2 regions of the Pseudomonas sp. EA_105y_Pfl2_R69 genome follow, and region 1 is predicted to be linked to the other one. Evidence: riboswitches for the same ligand, from Rfam matches in the RefSeq annotation. Region 1 holds a riboswitch; the other holds the start of a gene.

Region 1 (3,398 bases):
GCGGATTTAGCGTAGCCGTTGTCGATCAGCATATCGGCGCTGACGAAGACGTCCGGCGGGCTGTCGACCAGGTCTTCGAGGGCATAGCGGCTCCAGCCGGAACGGCCGAGGCTGGCCAGGTGATTGCGCAAGCCCACCGCCTGGAACACCGTATCGACATAGGTATTGGCCCCGGCGCTGCCGCCGTTGGCGCGCAGATAAAGCGCGCTGAGCGGCCGCGGGCGCTGCTGCAAACGCGCCAGGCGGGCCTGCACATCGGCAACCAGTTCGTTGCCGGCGGCCTCACGGCCGATCTGCCCGGCGACCCAATTGGTGCTGTCGAATATCTGCGGCCAGGTGGTCGGGTAAGGCACCACCAGCGTCTTGATGCCGTGACGCTTGAGCAATTCGGCCTGGTTATGCGCCTGCCAGCGCCGCGAGGCGAGGACGATATCCGGGTGCAGGGCGATGATTTCTTCCGCCGTGGCGTCGTTGGCTGGAAACTCCCGGGCCTGTTCGGCCATCGAGGAAATCCGCGGGTCCTGGCTCTTGCGCGACACCGAGAGCAGCTGCGCGGGCGCGGCCAGGCTCAACGCCAGCATATCGGCGCAGAGATTGGTCGAGACCACGGTCGGCAAGGCCGCGGCCCCGGCCCCGGCCAGCGGGGCACACAGCAGCAACAGCAGCGGCAGGACGCGCACGCGGGGCATCAAAAATCGATGCCGGCCTGGGCTTTGACGCCGGCGTTGTAGGCGTGTTTGACGTCGCGAATTTCGCTGACCGTATCGGCCAGTTCGATCAGCTCGGGCTTGGCCGCACGGCCGGTGACGATCACGCTCTGGCCGGCCGGCCGGGCGCGGATCGTCTCGATCACCATGTCCGCATCCAGGTAGTTGTACTTGAGCATGTAGGTCAGCTCATCGAGCAGCACCAGGTTCAGACTGGGGTCCGCGAGCATGCGTGCGGCATGCACCCAGGCCTCGTCCGCGGCGGCCTTGTCGGCGTCCCAGTTCTGCGTGTCCCAGGTAAAACCGGTGGCCATGGCGTGGTAGGCGACCTGCGCGGCGTTCTGCCGCAGATAGGTGACCTCGCCGGAGGCCTGGGTGCCCTTGATAAATTGCACCACGCCGACCTGATGGCCATAGCCCAGGGCGCGATACAGGGTGCCGAAGGCCGAGGTGGTCTTGCCTTTGCCGTTGCCGGTGATCAGCACGACTATGCCGCGCTCTTCCTGGGCTCTTTCGATCCCGGCATCGACCACGGCTTTCTTGCGCTGCATGCGCTCGGCATGGCGCTGTTTTTTCTCATCATCGATCATGGGTCGCACTCCGCAGCCGCATAAAAACCATCGCGCAGGGCGACGGATCGAGCGCAACCGCGGGGAGCTGGCGCGATGCACAGGCATCGAACCCTTGATGACGACTACTGAGGGAAGACCGCCCGAAACGCGGGCATGCAACAGCACCGGCAACCACCCACACCCCGGGGTACGCACCTTGTTTCGATCAGGCCGGTCTTCTGGCTCACCTTCATCCGAAGTCCGCGCCTTCCCGGGCGGTTGGCCCAGTGGCGTGTGGCGGCTTCGTCAGGTTCTACAGCAGCGGGGGCTGCGCCGGAATACTCAAGGGATTACTCCCAGAGGTCACCGGACTTCCCGTTTCAGCCCGTAGCGCGATTGCGCACGGGGCACCTGTTCGTTGGCCGGCAGGGTAGCGCAGTCGGCACCTTCCGGCAATTCGCCGCGGTTGACGGACTTCGCGCATCATGGTCAGCTAGCGGGCTGTTTCAGGTGTCTCGCGTCATGGCGCGAGGTGAAACGGGAAGCCGGTGGGTTCGATCCGCAAGGTCGAGCGAGTCCGGCGCTGCCCCCGCAACGGTAAGCGTACGCAAGGTCGTCATCGCCACTGTGTCCTAGGACATGGGAAGGCCGACCTCCACTGTCCAACCGACAGTCGTCGCAAGCCCGGAGACCGGCCTGAAACCTGTTTGGCAACCCGCGGTGGGCGGGGCGCGCCGAAATCGGGTTCGTTCCGCTGTCCGCGCTCGCCCGCTTTTGTGCTGCTTCCCTTCCTCGCGTGGCCGTTTTTCGACTCCCAGGAAGGTTCAAACATGTCCACCAGCACGCTGTCCGCCAGCCCCGCGCTTGCCCTGCCCCTGTCCCAACGCCTGATCCTCGCCATCGGCAGCTGCCTGCTCGGTGCCGCGCTGATCTTCTGCGCCGGCTTCGCGCCGATGGAAGTCCTGCATAACGCTGCCCACGACGCCCGCCACAGCGCCGCTTTCCCCTGCCACTGAGGATTCGACAATGATCAAGCGAATCGCTCAAACCGCAGGTTTTGCGGGGCTGCTGGCCGCGCTACTGCTGACCCTGATGCAGAGCCTATGGGTCACACCGTTGATTCTCGAGGCGGAAACCTATGAAAGCGCCGAGCCGGTAGCCGAACACAGCCATGCCGCCAATGCGGCCCATGATCATCATCATGACGCGGACGCCTGGGCACCCCAGGATGGCGCACAGCGCACCCTGTTCACCGGACTGAGCAATCTGGTGGTGGCGGTAGGCTTCGCCCTGATGCTCGCCGGCCTCTACAGCCTGCGCGCGCCGGGCCGTACCTGGCAGGGACTGCTCTGGGGCCTGGCAGGTTTTGCCACCTTCAGCCTGGCACCGGCTATCGGCCTGCCGCCGGAACTGCCGGGCACCGCCGCAGCCGAGCTGACGTTGCGCCAATACTGGTGGGTCGGCACGGCCGCCAGCACCGCCGCAGGTCTGGCCCTGCTGGCGTTCGGCGGGCAGTGGTGGCTGCGCGTCCTCGGCCTGCTGTTGCTGCCCCTGCCCTACCTGGTCGGTGCACCGCAGCCCGAAGTGCATGAAAGCCTGGTCCCGACAGCCCTGAGCCAGCACTTTATCTTTACCTCGCTGCTGGTCAATGCGCTGTTCTGGGCCGCTCTCGGCCTGATCAGCGCCTGGCTGTTCAGCCGTGGGCAACAGGCGAGCTGAACAGGCCGGTGAGCGCTTTCTGTAGCACGGATGCAATACGGGAAGATGTAAAGCCCCGCACATCACCGCCGGATTTCATCCGGGCTACGGGGTTCAGCGCACGGTAACCGACGCAGGCCATACAGGCTTGCGTCGACCTTGCCGCGGTTGTCGACTATGGCGATTTCGCCGCCCAGTTCACGCAGGCGCGTGTTGATATCGCTGGCGTACAACTGCTTGAGCCACAGCCGATAAGCCATGCCCTGCCCCGCATCCAAATAACGGTGCAGTTCGGCCAGGCCGAACGTCCAATGGCCCGGCTCACAGCTGAAGCCTTGGGCGCGCAGTTGTTCCAGCACCTGCGCATCGCCGCGCAGCACCGCTTGGCAACAATCGAGAAACCTCTGCAACAGATCGCTCATGGACCTTTACTTGATCTTCT
Region 2 (3,398 bases), on a different contig from region 1:
CTGGTCGAGAACAATCGCGTCCTGCAGATCGATGCGGTACAGCGATAGCTCCAGTGCGCCGGTTTCGCTGTAGCGGCTGCGCCATTGGGCTTCGTAGCTTTTGGACGTTTCCGGCTCGAGGTCCGGATTGGCGCTAGGGAAGCAAAAGCCGCTGAAACAGAAGTCCGGGTAGTACAGGTCGTTGAAGGTCGGTGCGCGGAAGCCTTCGCTGTAGGACAGGATCAGGTCATTGGCAGTGTTGAACGGTACCGTCAGCGCGGCGTTCCAGCTGTTCTCACTGCCGAACTGTTGGTTCTTGTCATGGCGCAGGCCCAGTTCGGTTGAGAAATGCTCGGCGCTGTAGCGGTGCTGAATAAATGCCGCCTGATTCCAGCGCGAGTCCTCAGTAAAGTTCTCGCTACCCGTCACTCGATCTTCATACCAATCGGCACCCAGCAGCAGCTGATGGCGCTCATTGAGGGTCAGGGTATTCACCCAGTTGACCGAGTCACGGTAGGTGTTGAAGCTGTAGAACGCGTCGGCGCTGGCGTGTGGCTGATCGTTGCCGGTATCACGCTTGTCTTCGCTGTGACCGATTTCCAGGCGACTGTTCCAGGCTTCGCCGAGGTTGGCGTCGATATAGCTGGACAGGCTGCTGAGCTGGAAGTCGGTGGTGGGCAGCGAGGTACTGAAGATGTCCTCGAACTCGGACTGGCCGCGCTGGTCGAGGGCGCTGAAGCCTATCTTCAGGTCGTCATTGAATTGGTGCGATACGTTCAGGCTCAGCGATTTATTGCGGTAGGCATCGTCATCGCCATTGGCACCGAAATTGTCGCGTGTGGCATCGATGCCCTGGGTTTCATCGAGTGCTGCACCCAGGTTGAAGCGGGTTTGCCCGTCGCCGCCGGACAGGCCAAGGCTACGCTCGAAGGTCTGGTTGCTGCCGACGCCAAGGCGAACGTAGGGCTTGAGTCCGTCGCCGCTGCCTTGACGGGTGAAAATCTGCACAACCCCGCCGATGGCATCCGAGCCATAGAGCGCCGAGCGTGCGCCACGCACCACTTCTACCCGCTCGATCTGCTCCGGGCTGAGAAATTCCAGGCTGCTGGTGCCGCTGGAGGCGGCGGAAATACGCTGGCCGTCTACCAGTACCAGGGTTTGTGCGGTCGAGGTGCCGCGCATAAACAGGCCGGTCTGGCTACCCGCGCCGCCGGTACGGCTGACGCTGACGCCTGGGACGCGCTCGAGTAGCTCCGCCACGCTGCGCACTTGCAGGCGCTCGATGTCCTTGCGGGTAAACAGCGTGGTTGCAGCCGTCGCCTGCCGGACCGATTCGGCTTGCCGCCCGGAGGTTACGATCAAGGGTTGCAACTCGAGTGAGTCGGCGTGGCTGCTGGCCTGATCGGCATGGGCCGCCAGCGGCAGCAGCGCCACAGCCAGGGCAAGACGGGACAATTTCATTGAAGAATCCTCAAAAGACAGAAAAACTTTCGAGGAGGGCAGGGACAAGCACCGGGCAGGGAGGCGTTAGCCAGCGCTTGACGGTGATGCCCTCCGCAACACCAGTCACTTCACGCCGAGGCAGGTCTCCGGGCTGCCGACTGCCTTTCTCACCTTCCCAGGCGAACCCAGTGGTCTTTGAGAAAGGCTGCGCTTGCGCGCTGTCGGTTACCGTTGCGGGGGCAGCGCAGGCCTTGCGGCTGTCGAGTCGACAGCGGCGCACCTGCTTCCCTTTTCACGCTGCTGGTTTGGCAGCGACCTCGGACAGATAAAACGTCGCGCACCTTAAGCCGGTGCGGAGGGTAAAGCAATGCGCTCTGACGGCTGGCTTGCTACTGATTGTCGCCTATCAGGTCGGCCAGGCGTTGGCGCACTGCCGCGTCGATGCCGGTAGCGTCCAGGCCGCACTCGGCGAGCATCTGGCTCGGCTTGGCGTGCTCGACGTAATAGTCCGGCAGGCCCAGCTGCAGCAGCGGCTTGAGGATATTCTCGCGGGCGAGGAACTCGCCGACCGCACTACCGGCACCGCCCATGATGCTGTTCTCTTCGATCGTGACCAGCAATTCGTGGTTGGCGGCCAGCTGGCGTACCAGGGGCTCGTCCAGGGGTTTGACAAAGCGCATATCCACGACCGTCGCATCCAGACTGTCACCGACCTTAAGCGCCTCACTCAGCTGTACGCCGAACACCAGCAGAGCCACTTGGCGGCCCTGACGGCGGACGATGCCCTTGCCGATTTCCAGTGGCTGCAGGCCCGGTTCGATAGTCGCGTTAGGGCCGCTGCCGCGCGGGTAGCGCACCGCCGCCGGGCCGTCGAACAGGTGGCCGGTGCTGAGCATGCGGCGCAGTTCGTTTTCATCGCTCGGGGTCATCACCAGCATGCCGGGGATGCAGCGCAGGTAGGACAGGTCGAAGCTACCGGCGTGGGTCGGGCCGTCTTCGCCGACCAGGCCGGCACGGTCGATGGCGAACAGCACATCAAGGTGCTGCACGGCCACGTCGTGAATCAGCTGGTCATAGGCGCGCTGCAGAAAGGTCGAATAGATCGCCACCACCGGTTTGGCACCGTCGCAGGCCATGCCGGCGGCGAGGGTCACGGCGTGCTGCTCGGCGATGGCGACGTCGAGATAGCGCTCGGGATAGCGCTCGCTAAAGGCCACCAGGTCCGAGCCTTCCTTCATCGCTGGGGTAATGCCGACCAGGCGCGGGTCCTGCGCGGCCATATCGCATAGCCACTGGCCGAATACGCTGGAGTATTTCGGCCCAGAGGCTTGTTTGGGTTGCGCTGCTGGCGCGTTGATCGCCTCCAGCTTGGTGATCGCGTGATAGCCAATCGGGTCGATCTCGGCCGGGGCGAAGCCCTTGCCCTTCTTGGTCACCACATGGAGGAATTGCGGGCCCTCCAGGTCACGCATATTGCGCAGGGTGGCGAGCAGGGTCGGCAGGTCGTGGCCGTCGATCGGGCCGATATAGTTCCAGCCCAGTTCCTCGAACAGGGTGCCGGGCACCAGCATGCCCTTGGCGTGTTCCTCGGTCTTGCGCGCAATCTCCCAGGCACCTGGCAGGCGCGAGAGGATTTTCTTGCTGCCCTCGCGCATGCTGGCGTAGGTGCGGCTGGAGAGGATCTTGGCCAGGTAGTTGGACAGGCCGCCAACGTTCTTCGAGATCGACATGTCGTTGTCGTTGAGGATCACCAGCATATTGGCGTTGACGTCGCTGGCGTGATTCAGGGCCTCGAAGGCCATGCCGGCGGTCAAGGCACCATCGCCGATCACGGCTACCGCCTTGCGCTTGCTGTTCTGCAGCTTGGCGGCGATGGCCATGCCTAACGCTGCGCTGATGCTGGTGCTGGAGTGGCCGACGCCAAAGGTGTCGTACGCGCTTTCCGAGCGGCGCGGGAAGGCGGCGATGCCGTCCTT

The links. A riboswitch is a leader RNA that binds a small molecule or an ion and turns the genes downstream of it on or off. The one in region 1 is predicted to bind cobalamin.
Region 2: it holds a riboswitch for cobalamin, as region 1 does, so the genes downstream of both, AACY13_RS09685 (TonB-dependent receptor domain-containing protein) here and cobO (cob(I)yrinic acid a,c-diamide adenosyltransferase) in region 1, are expected to answer to the same signal.

Annotation. Positions count from the first base shown of each region.
Region 1 covers NZ_CAXAOO010000009.1:162,104-165,501, reverse strand. The annotation lists gene AACY13_RS21210 (ABC transporter substrate-binding protein) at 1-689, opposite strand, end outside; gene cobO (cob(I)yrinic acid a,c-diamide adenosyltransferase) at 689-1,297, opposite strand; cobalamin riboswitch at 1,471-1,688, opposite strand; cobalamin riboswitch at 1,750-1,972, shown strand; gene AACY13_RS21200 (CbtB domain-containing protein) at 2,089-2,274, shown strand; gene AACY13_RS21195 (CbtA family protein) at 2,285-2,977, shown strand; gene AACY13_RS21190 (hypothetical protein) at 3,040-3,378, opposite strand; gene AACY13_RS21185 (spermidine synthase) at 3,385-3,398, opposite strand, start outside.
Region 2 covers NZ_CAXAOO010000003.1:70,254-73,651, forward strand. The annotation lists gene AACY13_RS09685 (TonB-dependent receptor domain-containing protein) at 1-1,440, opposite strand, end outside; cobalamin riboswitch at 1,543-1,757, opposite strand; gene dxs (1-deoxy-D-xylulose-5-phosphate synthase) at 1,812-3,398, opposite strand, start outside.